Regions from separate parts of the Paenibacillus sp. F024 genome, predicted to be linked through region 2. Evidence: riboswitches for the same ligand, from Rfam matches in the RefSeq annotation. Region 2 holds a riboswitch; each other region holds the start of a gene.
The links. A riboswitch is a leader RNA that binds a small molecule or an ion and turns the genes downstream of it on or off. The one in region 2 is predicted to bind cyclic di-AMP.

Region 1 (3,697 bases), on a different contig from region 2:
CGGCCGGATATTTCAAAGACCAGCCAAAGTGACTGTCGCCGATCCAGGTTTTTCCTTGGTCCGCATCAATCGAAGCGCCCCCGGCATCCTGCACCAGCTTGGTCACTGCGGAAAGATCTTCCTCTAGTTTCACTTCGATATTCTTTGTTTGGCTGCCCGATAGAAGGGTCAAAACAATGCTTTGATCAGGCAAATATTTCTTTAACGCTTCATTATATTCCACTAAATTGCTGGTTTTGACGGAATTGATGGATTGAAGCACATCCCCCTGCTTCACCCCTGCTTGCGCCGCGGGTGAATCGGGATCGACGTAGGTCACTTCAAGACCGGCCGATGACGGCAGACCGACGACCGCCTCCCAGCTTTCGCCCAGTTCAAGCCCAAGATAAGGCCGCTTCACTTTCCCGTACTTGAAAAAATGATCGAGAACATACTGAACCGTATCTACCGGAATTGCAAAACCCAAGCTATCCACGCCGAACTCCACATACTTTAACGTATTGATTCCGATAACCTCGCCCTTCATATTTACCAGTGCTCCGCCGCTGTTGCCCGGATTGATCGCCGCATCGGTCTGGATCAGCTGGTATTTGGATTGGACCGAACGTTCCATTCCGCTGACGATGCCGGAGGTAACGGAGTTCCTGAGGGCAAAGGACAACGGTGTACCGATCGCCATGACCGATTCGCCGACCCGGATATTTTTCGGGTCGGCAAACTTTGCGGCGGTTAATCCGGAAGCAACGATTTTGACCAAAGCCAGATCGCTTTCCTCATCGTAATGCGTTGTTTTCCCCGGGTATGATTTGCCGTCGGAGGTAACCACGATGATATTGCTCATATCCTTTACGACATGCGCATTCGTTAATATGTATCCTTCGCTGCGTACAATGACTCCGGTTCCATGAGCCAGGTTATAACGGCTTTGCTCCCATGCCCTTTTGCTCTCGCTCGGTTTGCCGATGATCGCTACGACTGAGGATGTCGTTTGCTGTACGACAGCCGGAATCGAATCTTGACCCTGCGCCCCTGCCGGAGACGTACCGGAAACGAACAGTGCTCCAATCAGCAGAAATGCGGCGGATACCTTCAGTACCCTTCTCTTTAAATGCTTGACCTGCTTCATTATCCCCTTCCCCCCACCATTCATTTCCATGTCCACTAAAATCTATCACATCCTATAGATGCCAGCAATAAAAATTTAAGTTTTCAGATTCTGAAGGAACGCCAAAAAAGACCGTCCAATGTGACGGTCTTTCGTTCATATTTCTATTAGTTTTTAATAAACTCCTGTACCCACACGCCATTGACATAAGCCACTCCAATTTTGTTGAAGTTGGGGCTCAGAATGTTTTGACGGTGTCCTTGGCTGTTCATCCATGCGTTCATGACTTCTTGTGGAGTTCTTTGTCCCTTGGCTATATTCTCGCCTGCATAAGAAAACCGAATACCGTAGGATTGCATCATATCGAATGGAGACCCGTAGGTCGGAGAAGTGTGGTCAAAATAACCTTTCTCATACATATCCTTCGCTTTGTCCAAAGCTACCTTGGTCAATGCGCTGTCACTGGCAAGCGGCTGCAAACCGGCTTTGGCACGTTCTTGGTTCACCAGGCTTACCACTTGGCTGGCGTAAGAAGACTGTGTCGTGCTGCCTGTCCCCTGCTGCGAACCGTTGCCCGATCCTGTACCTGCTGCCTTACCAGGTATATTCAGTGCCATTCCGGGCCATATTATATTTGGGTTAGCCACTTGAGGATTCGCGGCAATAAGCGACTTCAGACTGACTCCGTATTTTTGCGAGATCGTCCACATCGTATCTTTACCGGATACCGTATACGACGGAGCAGCGGAAACCACGCCTGCGCCGATGATCGGGCCAAGTGCCAAAACGCCTGTCAAAACCAATTTTTTGAAACCTTTCACTGCATTCCTCTCCTTTGTGCGGCCTGCGAGGTTAGCTGTCGGATTCGGGTCAAAGAGCAATCACCCGGCCACTGCTGTGGCTTCACCCCAAGTTCATGGGTTCCCCCGTGCTTAGAATAAGCTTCGGCCTTTTATGATGTCGCGTTCCCAAGAAGGAACGGAAACCATTGTAACACGGATACCGTGTGTATTTCATGACACAAAGTTTACCAACGCCGTCTAAGCAAGCGATTCCTTGAGCTTCACTCCAGAGGGAAGCACAGCTTCCACATGGGTTCGCAGCATGGGCTGCTCCTGTAGTTCCGGGCTTAGAATGGCCACAATTCCCCGATCCTCACGGGAACGAATCAAACGCCCCATCCCTTGCCGTAGTCGCAAAAGCATATAAGGCAAATCCACCTCTTCAAAAGGAGAAGCCGACGCGCGTCGTTTGGCCATAAAGACCGGATCCTGAGGCGGAAAAGGCAGTGACCATATTATGACATTAGACAACGAAGGTCCCGGCACATCAAGCCCTTCCCACAAGCTGACGGCACAAAGAACACTCTGTTCATCATGCTGGAAGGAAGCGATAAGATGGCTGATTTCCTGATCGCCTTCAAACAAGAAGCGCATTGTGCCGATGAAATCCGGATACAGCGTGATCTCCTGTTTAAACCGCTGCAATTCCCCTTTCGTCGGGAACAGAAGCAAAGCTCTGCCTTCCGTCCGTTTAAGCAGCGAGACAGCAGCCTCCATCTTCTCTGCAAAGGTCCCGCCGGCGGCCCATGAGGGCGCGATCACTTCCATTTGGTGTTCGTAATCGTAAGGAGAAGCCACGGAAAAGGATAAATACTGCTCAATTCCGAGACTATCCGTCACATATCGGAAGGAGCCGTCGACGGATAAGGTAGCCGATGAAAATACGATCGGCATTTTGGTACTAAACACTTGCTCTCGAAGCACTTCCATGACCGTTCTTGGCATAATCACCAGTGTCAGCCCGCTCTCGCTTTCCGTCAGCCAGCATACGAAGGACTCCGGGCGCTGAAACAGACTCAATGCTTTCTGCATCATTTCCAGATGCTCCTCGACAATGCGGAGCTGATATTCATTTAATGTATGAAGACCGCTTTCAAACACGAGCTCTTCTTCTATTGCCGTAAGCAGCGCCCGGAACCGGTGAATCTCTTGAAGCAGCTGATCGTCGAGCAGCAGCTCCTTCCGGTCCGAACCGGGAATTTCCTTGCTTTTGCGCCCGAACAAATCAAACATCGTCTCGCTTTGCGCAATCGCCTCATCAATAAGCACAGCCAAAGATTCCCGAATTTCCCCTTGCAGCAGCCGGGTGATCAGCTCTTCAAACACGGCATGCTTTAATTTATAGGTTAGCGCCTTCTGCGCGGCGGATTCCAGTAAATGCCCTTCATCAAATACGACCGCACAGTGGTCCGGCAGCAGCGGCAGCTGCCCTTCCCGCTTCCTGCCCTCATACGTCCACACATGCTCCATGTAAAAATCGTGCGAGCAAATGATCAGATCGGCGGACCGGCGGTAATGCTCGCGGGAGAGCGTCTGCCCGCACCGGTGCCTTTTGTCGCATACGAAGCAATCCTGAAAAGCGTCCCAATTGATCTTGTTCCATTGATCGTCATTCAGATCCGGATATTGCTTCCGATCGCCGTAAGCATAAAATGATTGCAGCGTTTCATGAGAATGGACAAACCCGGGCAGCTCTTCATAGATTTGCTCGAAATGTTCCGCATCCTCATCCCTGAATCTCGCTTTATCC
Region 2 (3,697 bases):
ACGTCTCCCAAGGATGTACAAGCCCGAGTGTTTCGTGAACAAATCCGGCTCGCGCGAAAGCTCGGCATGCCGATCGTCATCCACAACCGGGATGCGCATCACGACGTTGTGCAAATTCTGCGCGAGGAGAAGGCGGCGGAGGTCGGCGGGGTGATGCATTGTTTCTCCGGAAGCTGGGAAACAGCCAAAATGTGCCTGGACATGAATTTCTATATCTCTTTTGGCGGACCGGTCACCTTTAAGAATGCAAAGCAGCCCAAGGAAGTGCTGGAAAAGGTTCCGCTGGACCGGCTGCTCATTGAAACGGACGCGCCTTACCTAGCTCCGCATCCGTATCGCGGAAAGCGAAATGAGTCGTCTTATGTTCGTCTTGTAGCCGAGACGGCAGCCCAAATCAAAGGGATCTCGCTGGAAGAATTGGCTGAAATTACATCCAAGAATGCCGTTTCAGTTTTCGGTATAAAGTGAATTTTCACACAAAATAGGACATGCCATTTTTTATCCAAAACAAGATAATCGAAGAAAACAGGATGAAAAACTATAAGCATCCAAGAGAAAGATGGTTTTGGTTCAATAAATTCTGAAAAATAATCAAAAATGATTATAATTCAAGCTTTTTTTCAAAGTTTGTATACTTTACAATTCAAGCCTTCGCATCGTACACTCAATATTAACTTCATACGATTGCCAAATTTCCAACATCGCTGAGTTCCGTAAGGGAACGGGGGAACCGCATCGCGGATATCACAGCGCTAGGCTGTTGATAGATGGGATGTTATTTTGGGGTGAATCTTGGGGCAGGAAGCTGCTCCCGAGTAGGGCGACTCTCAAGTCCGAATCCGTCAGCTAACCTCGTAAGCGTCTAGAGAGAGGTAACATTTGTCGTCGGCTTAACTTTTCATTTTCGGAAAATGAGAAAAGTCACGGGAAGGTTCCTCTTCTCCGCTGACTTTTTTTGTTTCCCCCGTCATTGGGATAAATGTCCAAGCCGGTTCATAAAATACAATTCCAGGAGGTCGATTTAGGCAAGTGCGGTTCTGATAGCCGTTGAAGCAAACGTTGGTAATTGGAGAAGAATAAACTTTACCATAGTCGCGTCAGATCAAATCATGCATAACACTCGGATGGCGGGGCTTTAAGGAGGACCGAACAAGTGGGAGTTGTGACACCAGAACAAACCCATGAAAGACGATCATCCAGCTTGTCCTTCGCATTGCGATGGAAGCATGAAAACTTGCGTATGATATCGATCATTGCACTCATATTATTCGCTATGACTTTCATGTTTTTGATCATGTATTACGGTACGTCAATCAAAAGCGTATCGGTGGTTGTAGACGGGAAAGAGCAAACTTTCCAAACGAGAGAAACAGTTCTGCAGCACATTCTGGATGAGCAAGGCATCTCTGTCGGAGAGCACGACCGTGTGTCGCATTCTTTGGAGGCTTCGATGGAATCGGGAGACCGAGTCATTATCGAGAAAGCCATGCCAGTACAATTGACAGACGGTGGACAAACAAAAACCGTATATACGACAGGGGAAACGGTGGAGCAGCTATTTGCGGATCAGAAGATCACGCTAAATGAGCTCGATAAGGTGACTCCCGCTTTAGATTCGGCGATAGACGAAAACAGCGAAGTCAAAATTGTCCGTGTTAAGAAAGATATCGAGGAAATCAAAGAACCGATCGCCTTCGAAACGGTGAAAAAGACGGAGCCGAAGCTGATCAGGGGCAAAGAACAGGTTGTTCAAGAGGGGCAAGAGGGAGTTCTGCTCAAAAAGAAAGAAAAAGTATATGAAGACGGTGTGCTCGTATCCGAACAGATCGTTGACGAAAAGGTTCAAGCTGAAAGTGTACAAAGGATTATTGCGGTCGGAACGAAGAATCCGGTAGTGACATTATCTTCGTCTTCGCCGACATTGGAGCAGTTGACCAAAAACGGAGTGAAATTTGACGTTAAACAGGTCATCAATAACGTGAAACTGACTGCGTACAGCGCGGGGCCGGCTTCCACAGGAAAGGATCCCGATCATCCGCAGTATGGAATCACGGCGTCAGGTGCGAGAGTAACGGAAGGTCGCACGATTGCAGTCGATCCAAAGGTTATTCCAATGGGCTGGTGGGTTTATATTGAAGGGCTGGGCTTCCGCAGAGCGGAAGACACCGGCAGCGCAGTCAAAGGGAATAAAATCGACGTTTATTTCGAAAGCCATGACTATGCCGTACGCTTCGGTACCAAACAAGGAGCAACCGTATATGTCATTGGTCCTAAGAAGCCGTCGGTTGATTAAGGATGGGCAATTAGGGCAGACTCATCATATATAGAACAGTTCAAGAAGAGGTACGGCTGACGTCCCTCTTCTTTTCTCTTGTTACGAAAGAAGGTACAATGGATTCATGATCAAAGAGATTATTGTGGTTGAAGGCAAGGACGATACGGTTGCGATCAAACGGGCTGTCGAAGCGGAAACGATCGAAACCGGCGGTTCGGCAATCAATAAAGAGGTGCTAAAGCGCATCCGGCTTGCGCAGGAACGCAGGGGCGTGATCATTTTTACCGACCCCGATCATGCAGGTGAACGGATACGCAAAATCATCGCCAGAGAAGTGCCGGGCTGCAAGCATGCATTCCTGACACAGGAGGAGGCCAAGAGCCGTGGCGACATCGGAGTAGAGAATGCATCGGTTGAAGCGATTCGCTTAGCGCTCGCTAACGTGCGAACGGATTATATGGCACAAGATTCGGATATTGAATGGGACGATCTGATGGAAGCCGGGCTAATCGTTCATCCGGCCGCAGCGGCCAGAAGGCTCGAAATGGGCAGACGCCTTGGTATCGGATATTGTAACGGAAAGCAGTTTTATCATCGCTGCCGCATGTTTCAAATTACAAGAGAAGAATTTGAGGCGGCACGGCGGTATTTGGATGAAAATGAGGGATAAGCCATGAATACCAATCACAATACAGATTCGGCGGGTGCAGGACAAGCGTCTTGGGAGGACATCGCTTCGCCGAAAAGAACCAAGGAACTGATGCAGAAGTTCGGCTTCACCTTGAAGAAAAGCTTAGGTCAAAACTTTCTCATCGATCATAATATTTTACATAAAATCGTCGCTGCCGCGGAGTTGACTCCTCAAAAGGGGGCGTTGGAAATCGGTCCCGGAATCGGGGCCTTGACACAGCAGCTTAGCAAGGCGGCAGGTCGGGTTGTGGCCGTTGAAATTGACCAAAGACTGCTGCCGATGCTCGAAGAGACACTATCCCCCTATCCTCAGACCACCGTAATCCACGGCGACGTGCTGAAGGTGGACTTAAAGGAGCTTTTCGAGAAGCTTTTTCAAGACGTCCCGCAGGTTAGTGTAGTCGCCAATCTCCCTTATTATGTGACCACTCCGATTATCATGAAGCTGCTTGAAGAAAAGCTGCCGCTCGAGAATATCGTAGTCATGATTCAGAAGGAAGTGGCCGATCGGATGGCTGCAAAGCCTGGGGGCAAAGAGTATGGCAGTCTTAGTATTGCGGTTCAGTATTACTGTATCCCCGAAGTCATAGCCATCGTCCCGCGCACTGTTTTTATCCCGCAGCCGAATGTAGATTCCGCCGTCATTCGGTTGAAGGTGAGGGAGAAGCCGCCGGTCGATGTGGATGATGAGGAATTTTTCTTTGAAGTGGTGCAAGCCAGCTTCGTGCAGCG
Region 3 (3,697 bases), on a different contig from region 2:
AACTCCGGATTGTACGCCTTGTCTGTCACATTCCCTCGTGTCATTCCAGCACGCTCTTTTCCATTACTGTCTGTGCGATGCGCTCGCGCCGCTGCGTTACTTTTTGCTGCAGCTCAGGATCGAACGACCCAAGAATCTGCGCCGCAAGAAGGCCGGCATTCGTCGCCCCGGCATGTCCGATCGCAACGGTTGCGACGGGAACGCCGCCTGGCATCTGTACGATCGACAGCAGCGAATCCATGCCGTTAAGGGTGGAGGTTTTGACCGGAACGCCGATTACCGGCAGCACCGTCTTGGCCGCCACCATACCAGGCAAGTGCGCGGCTCCGCCGGCACCCGCAATAATGACCTTCAGACCCCGCTCTTGCGCCGACGCCGCATAGTCGAACATCAGATCAGGCGTGCGGTGTGCCGAAACGACCTTCTTCTCATAAGGCACCCCCAGCTCCTCCAGCATGTCGCATGCATGCTTCATCGTCTCCCAATCCGATTGACTGCCCATAATGACCCCTACAAGAACTGACATCTGTTATCCTCCATGTCGTTTAGCATCTATAGTGAAAGTAAAAAACAAAAACGCCCATTAGATAGATACTGAACCTCTAACGCACAGTCTATCGGCAGGACGACAAGAATACCCACAAGCGCAAGCTAAGGCCATGCACCGATGTGCTGACCTTTCTATAATACCGACGCTCACTCGTAGTCCAAAAATTTAAGGTTTTCGGGTAGAAACTTTCGGGCCTTATTCCCGATGATATACGAGATTATTCGACTTTTTCCGAACGATTTTTCCATTCTCTGATACGTCTTCAGTTTACAGGCTTTAACACTGGATGTCAACTATAAAAGACGAACATTAACTAAAAAGACACAAATAATAGTTCGCATTTGGCGCCCTATTCCCTGGGATTTTGACGGATAATGACATTCTTTAATTTCTTATTCTTTAGTTCATCAAGACCGTCTTCGACCTCGGCGACTGAGAAATTACCTGCTGCCAGCCGCTCTTCTTCGACAGACCGCCAGCGCCCGTACATGCGGATCCCTTCATCCAATAGACTTGTGAATTCTTCACGAAGAGGCTCGGCGTCACTTAATTCATCTAATAAATGAAACAACACATCTTCGCTTTTGGCATACTGCCCGCAATCTTCGTAATATAAAACAAGCTTATGCATGGTATCCGTCGGCATAGGCGCACGGTTAACGAGCGCAAGCGCCGCATCAATCCGTTCTTTGAACATCTCGGCCAATTCGCCGCGGGAATCCATTTCCCTGGCGGAGAGCAGCAGGTCAAGCGCTTTTAAGCCGTCCTTACGTGCAGCGTCCGTATAGCCATGCTCTTCCTGTGCAGCGCCCTGCGCGTTCAGCATATCTCCTAAAGCCAGCACCTTTCCTTGATCGACTTCCCCGTCCTTGGAAAGAAGGGCGAGCAAATCCTTGGTAGAAAGAGCGTGAATCAGCTTCGAATTCAGTCCCAGCAATTGACGCATCGCCTGGTTCACAAGCTCAAGAGCTTCTTGCAATCGATGATTTTGCCTTGCGGACATCACTTTATGCAGCACTTCCGCCGTCTGTTCAATCAACCGCATGAGATAATCGCGTCTGTACATGAGTCTCTCTTTCCTTTCTATCCCAGACCGTGTCTTTCTTTTTATTGTACAGGATTATGCAGCATGAGGAAAATCGGAGCTAGAAGCAATTCCATTATCGGGAAATGATTGGATGATTTTATGCATTGAACCTCAATATGATCCTATGTTAGGCTTTTAAAAGCCGAATCGTGCAGCCAATCTATGTGTACGTACGGGGGACTGAGCACCATGGGGTGAATGCGCAAAGCCTTTACAGGCCGCGCTAGGGAACAACCTCTTCCCGAACCCGACAACTAACCTCGGAGGCATAAACAGGAGGGAACATAAGCATGAATTTCCGTTTCAAAAACATGCTGCTCGCATGTGTATTTGCCGTACCTGCCGTTTTAACGACAGCTTTACCCGCGCATGCGCAGCAACCTGTACGTCTGGCCGATGACGTTAAGGTACAGGTCAACGAAAAGCTCGTGGCATTCCCGGATGCACAGCCTTTCGTGGATGAGAATCAGAAGCTCCAGGTTCCCGCGAGAGCGGTTACGGACAAGCTTGGCTACGAGCTTCACTGGGAACAAGACGGTTCCCAATTCACCATTACCATGAAGAGCGACGACACATCGGTATCGCTCACGACCGGCGATCCGACGGTTATCATTAACGGAGAGCCGACTGAGATCGATAATCCTGCCAGATTCGTAGACGGACGCGTCTATGTCCCTTTTCGGCTGATCTCCGACACGTTCGGAATCAAAACACAATGGGACAAAGTCAACCGGATTGCGATTCTTAGCATGGACGGGCAATATCACGCTCCAGCGTGGTACCGTCCGGTTAACAAGGTGCCGACTTACTCCAAAATCGTTGAAGCCAAAGCTACGGCATATACCGCGTCTGCCGATGAGAACGGCGGTTATGCAGGAATCGATTATATGGGCAACCCGCTTCGTCTGGGTACCATTGCCGTAGATCCGTCCGTTATACCGCTCGGCTCCAAGGTGTATGTGGAGGGCTATACGTATGACGGTCTTCCTGCCGGCGGAATGTACGCCACGGCCACCGATACAGGAGGTGCGGTAAAAGGCAACCGCATTGACATTTTCCTGCCGGAGAGCAAGAGTAAAGCAAGAACGTTCGGGATTCAACAAGTTAAAGTTTACGTACTAGGCTCGTAATCATATTTGATTCTCATCTGCAGCCAAAAAAAAGCAGTCGTCTCTTCCGAGACGACTGCTTTTTTTTGGCTGCCGGAGCTGTCGCATATTTTTGTTCCGGCGACCAAAACCTAAGCGAGTCATGTCAGAACGGAGGTCGAAATGTTATGCATCACAGCGTACGTCTACTTATGCTTTGTTTGGTACTCCTCTTTCTTACCGGTGGCGCCCCTCCTAGCAGTGAAGTCATCTCGAACGTGGAGACGGATCAGAAGCTGATCGCTCTCACGTTTGATGACGGGCCGAATCCGGTGTATACGCCGCAAATTTTGGATTTGCTCAAGCAATACGGTGCTAAAGGCACGTTTTTCGTGATCGGCAAACGCGTACAAATGTACCCGGCTATCGCTATTCGCGAGGTAAACGAAGGTCACGAAATCGCCAACCACACATTTGATCATCATTACTTAAAAAACTATCCCCCGGAACGTCTCGTACAAGAGATCCGTCAAACGCAGGAGGTCATATTCGATATCACGGAACAAATGCCGCATGTGTTCCGTCCCCCCGGAGGTTTTTATAACGATGCGCTGCTTCAATCCGTAAAAGACGATAAGCTGACGGTCGTGATGTGGTCATGGTATCAGGACACGCAGGATTGGAAGAAGCCGGGGGTGGACAAAATCGTCCGGCAGGTTCTGAGCAACGTACACAACGGAGATATCATATTGTTCCACGATCTGCAGGGAGATTGTACCCAGACCGTGGAGGCGCTCAAACGAATTTTGCCCGAACTGACACAGCAGGGCTATCGATTTGTCACGGTATCCGATTTGATCGCCCAAACCCGTAAGTAATGCCTTGTTATATGTTTTTCAAATGGATGTGCACTCAAAATTTGATCGTGATGCAGCCTGTCCTATGATATAATCAACTGGAACTTGGAATACA
Region 4 (3,697 bases), on a different contig from region 2:
CCAACGTACCTGTCCGGTTCCATTTTGCCGACGGCACGCAGCTCGATAAAACCTGGGACGGCGCCGACAGCGAGGTCATCATGAAGCTGAATCATGCCGCTCCGCTGAGGTGGGCGGCTATAGACCCGGATTACGTTATCGTGCTGGAGAACAAACGGATCAACAGCTATATGAAAACGGAAGTCGATTCGCAGCTATCGCTGCGATGGAACATGAGCGTTGTGAAAATTTTGGAGACCTTGTTCGGCTGGGTCGCATGGTGAGGGGAGTGAGGAACATGTGGAACCGGATCAAAACGGGCTGGAGCTTAGCCTGTGAGCAGCCTTTTGCCGTCTTTACCCTCTTTATATATCATCTCATTTGGGGCGTCGTGCTGTATAAGCTGATTCAATCCGTCGTCCTCCCCCTCCTGCATCGTTATCCGGGGAGCGACCTGCCAGTGACCGCTTCGCAGATATTCTGGATAGAAGGTCATTTTCAGATGATGAAGACGGATTTGCTGGAGCCGTTTTGGTGGTGGGGAATCAGCCTTCTAGGATTAAGAATGCTGGTCCATCCGATGCTCAATGCAGGAGTATACTACTCGCTTCGTCATCGGGACTTGAATGCAGGCTACCGGTTCGTGGAAGGCATCCGAAAGCTGTCTCTTCCCTTCCTCGGCCTCTACGCGGTCCAATTGGCGCTGATGCTCTCCCCGCTCTACTGGCTGATCCCCCATTCGATAGAGCTGTACGGACATCAAGCTTCCTATATGGCCTTTGGGAAAGCGCTGGCGCCGGCGATAGCCGGCTGCATCGTCTATTGGTTTATGCTTCAGCTGATCTTCCTGTTCCTTCAAATCGGAAAGGCCGATGGCAGATCTGCAATCTTTACCATGCTGTTTGTGATTCGCCATCTGCCTGCCATTATGCTGGCTTCTCTTACCGTAACAGGCATCGCTTTGGCGGTGTCCGCCGCCGTGATGGCATCCGCGTTCTTCTGGGCCGGCTTTTTGGCCTTGGTCGGATTACAGGCATACCGGCTTGTTCAAATGTTCTTCAAAGTGTGGGCCATCAGCACACAATATGCGCTTTGGACGGAGAAAGCGTAGCGAACACCATATGAAAAGATTGCAAACGCACCGGTCATTCCGACCGGTGCGTTTGTGCTGTCGCAAGCTGTTGAACCACGTCAGGCGGAAAAGCGCCGCCGTTTTGTGCTTTTCTATAAAGGGGTGATTTCATATCCCGAATTTCCTTAAACAAAAAGGTTTCACTTTAAACGGATAAAATATGTCAATTTTGTGACAAAGGAAGGAAAAGTGCATTTTTTCCCGAATATATCTACTCGGAATCAAAAAAATGAAAATTTTGCCGAATTTCTGTTTTAAGAAAACGGGGGATCCATTAACCGGGTGAATTGATCTCGACACCGTCAGTGATCATAGGGAACCTTCAACCGAACCCTTCAGCTAACCTCGTAGGCACCGGAAGGGGAAACATTTTTTGAAGAAGAAGCTTGTAGGTTTTGCACTTTCTTTAGCTATGTTTTGCAGCGTTTCCGTAGGCAGCGCATTTGCTGAAACCCCGCTAAGCGCAGCGGTAAACGCGGGTTTAGGCTCGCCTTACAAATGGGCCGGTACTACGACCAGCGGCTTTGACTGCTCCGGCTACACTTCTTGGGTGTTCGACAAGTTCGGTATCGATCTTCCTCGTTCCTCCAAAAGCCAAGCCCAAGCGGGTCAATGGGTAGCCCAAGACCAGCTCCGTCCCGGTGATCTCGTGTTCTACAACACCGACGGCAGAGGCATTTCCCATGTGGGCGTATATGTTGGAAACGGCATGTTCTACCACTCCGCTACGAACAAAGGCGTTACGATTAGTGAAATGAGCGAATCTTACTACGCCAATCGTTATGTGACAGCCCGACGTGTTTTGTCGGACGAGCAGTATCAACAGCTGATGACCGACACCAACTGATACGGTCAACGGATTCGCAATGCAACTTCGGAAGCCCTCAGCGTTTGGCCCGATCCGATCGTTCGTATAAACGGACGCACCGGACGGACAAGCCTGCAGGGCTTTCTATATTTCAAATAAACCTGCCGGATCCGGCTGTAAAGGGGCGTATGAGGCTTGATCTTGTTTCTGCACCGCAAGGATCTGCGGGTGGAGGATATGCCGGCGTTCGTCACGATCCGCGAACGCCGCTGCCCCAGCCTGCATGTGCTTTTGCTCGACCCGTTCCTGCTGAAACAGGAACGTCACCGCGAGCACAGCGGCGTCAATTTTCTGCAGCATGTCCGGCGGCTGCAGCAGCTTTATGCGGCAGCCGGCCAGCGGCTGCACGTGCTTTATGGCGAGCCGCAGGCCGCTTTGAGCCGGCTGCTCGCGGAGCATCCGGTGGAGGAGCTCGTGTTCCACGAGGACTACACCCCGTATGCGACGGTCCGGGACTGCGCACTGCGCGAGGCAGCTGAACAGTACGGCGTGCGCGTCACCGCGTACGGCGAGCTGCCGCTTATCGACCTGCGCGACTTTCAGCGCTGGTCCGGGCGGGATGAGCCGTACAAGGTTTTCACGCCGTTCTACCGCCGCTGGCGTGAGTATCTGCACGAGCGGTACCGCCCGGCGTCTGCAGTAACCATCGGCGACCTCCGGACGGTCCCGCTCGCCGATGGTGTGGCGCAAGCGTTCCCTCTCCCGCCGGAGCTGAGCGCCTTGCTGGCTCCGGGCGCTCTGCCGGAGCTGCCCGAGCCGGAGCAGGCGCTTGCAGACTTCCTCGGAGAACGTCTTGCAGGCTACGCCGAAGGACGCGACCGCTTCGCCCGCGACGAGACCAGCCGTATGAGCCGTCACCTGAACGTCGGCGCCATGTCGGTTCGCATGGTCTACGAACGGCTGATGGTTGGCGATACCGCTGTGGAGCCTTGGCTTCGCCAGCTTGCCTGGCGCGATTTCTACATTTATCAATCGTGGCTTGATCCCGACTACTTCCAATATGAGAAACGCTACGATTTCTCCGCTCTGGATTCTCAGCATTTCAGAGCCTGGACGCAAGCGCGCACCGGCATTCCGATTATTGACGCCGCCATGACCCAGCTGAACGCGACCGGCTGGATGCCCAACCGGCTGCGCATGATTACCGCGATGTTTCTGACCAAAAATTTATTGTGTCCCTTCCCTTATGGAGAGCGCTGCTTCCGTTACAAGCTCGCCGACTACGACAACGTGTTAAACCGGGGAGGCTGGCTTTGGTGCGCCTCGCTCGGCTTCGATGCCGTGCCGTACTTCCGGATTATGAATCCGGTAACCCAATCGGAAACGTACGACCCTTCAGGGGCCTATATCCGCCGCTGGCTGCCCGAGCTCGCCCGATTGACCGACAAAGAAATTCACCGGCCGCGTCCGCACGCCATCGTAGACTTGAAAGCCTCGCGAGCCAGAGCGATTGACGTATACAAAGACGTCTTACGGTCCGGTCAGCGTAAATCCGTCGATACCGACTCGTAAAGGCGAAAGCAGCCCCAGCCAAAATCATATAAAAAGGACTGGATCGGTCGCCAAACGGCAAACGATCGCAGTCCTCCAACCCGCGTCCGAAGCGGAAACGGCCATTCCTTATTCTTTTCCCGTCGCTACCGGGTTGTCCTTGTAGCTGATCCAATCGCTCCAGCTGCCCGCGTACAGCTTGACGTTGTCGAAGCCGGCCTCGCTAA

Region 1: it holds a riboswitch for cyclic di-AMP, as region 2 does, so the genes downstream of both, ACZYR9_RS17570 (CAP domain-containing protein) here and ACZYR9_RS24170 (resuscitation-promoting factor) in region 2, are expected to answer to the same signal.
Region 3: it holds a riboswitch for cyclic di-AMP, as region 2 does, so the genes downstream of both, ACZYR9_RS07370 (stalk domain-containing protein) here and ACZYR9_RS24170 (resuscitation-promoting factor) in region 2, are expected to answer to the same signal.
Region 4: it holds a riboswitch for cyclic di-AMP, as region 2 does, so the genes downstream of both, ACZYR9_RS11910 (C40 family peptidase) here and ACZYR9_RS24170 (resuscitation-promoting factor) in region 2, are expected to answer to the same signal.

The regions. Positions count from the first base shown of each region.
Region 1 is NZ_JBVASZ010000017.1:52,726-56,422, forward strand. Features, by position in the region: gene ACZYR9_RS17565 (S1C family serine protease) at 1-1,126, opposite strand, end outside; gene ACZYR9_RS17570 (CAP domain-containing protein) at 1,273-1,926, opposite strand; cyclic di-AMP (ydaO/yuaA leader) riboswitch at 1,932-2,065, opposite strand; gene ACZYR9_RS17575 (ATP-dependent DNA helicase) at 2,146-3,697, opposite strand, start outside.
Region 2 is NZ_JBVASZ010000040.1:10,832-14,528, forward strand. Features, by position in the region: gene ACZYR9_RS24165 (TatD family hydrolase) at 1-468, shown strand, start outside; cyclic di-AMP (ydaO/yuaA leader) riboswitch at 693-877, shown strand; gene ACZYR9_RS24170 (resuscitation-promoting factor) at 1,154-2,293, shown strand; gene rnmV (ribonuclease M5) at 2,400-2,945, shown strand; gene rsmA (16S rRNA (adenine(1518)-N(6)/adenine(1519)-N(6))-dimethyltransferase RsmA) at 2,949-3,697, shown strand, end outside.
Region 3 is NZ_JBVASZ010000005.1:6,732-10,428, reverse strand. Features, by position in the region: gene purK (5-(carboxyamino)imidazole ribonucleotide synthase) at 1-44, opposite strand, end outside; gene purE (5-(carboxyamino)imidazole ribonucleotide mutase) at 41-526, opposite strand; purine riboswitch at 684-785, opposite strand; gene ACZYR9_RS07375 (DUF6483 family protein) at 900-1,616, opposite strand; cyclic di-AMP (ydaO/yuaA leader) riboswitch at 1,768-1,921, shown strand; gene ACZYR9_RS07370 (stalk domain-containing protein) at 1,928-2,767, shown strand; gene ACZYR9_RS07365 (polysaccharide deacetylase family protein) at 2,914-3,603, shown strand.
Region 4 is NZ_JBVASZ010000009.1:147,274-150,970, reverse strand. Features, by position in the region: gene ACZYR9_RS11920 (M1 family metallopeptidase) at 1-263, shown strand, start outside; gene ACZYR9_RS11915 (hypothetical protein) at 278-1,090, shown strand; cyclic di-AMP (ydaO/yuaA leader) riboswitch at 1,341-1,480, shown strand; gene ACZYR9_RS11910 (C40 family peptidase) at 1,485-1,958, shown strand; gene ACZYR9_RS11905 (cryptochrome/photolyase family protein) at 2,115-3,491, shown strand; gene ACZYR9_RS11900 (sulfurtransferase) at 3,600-3,697, opposite strand, start outside.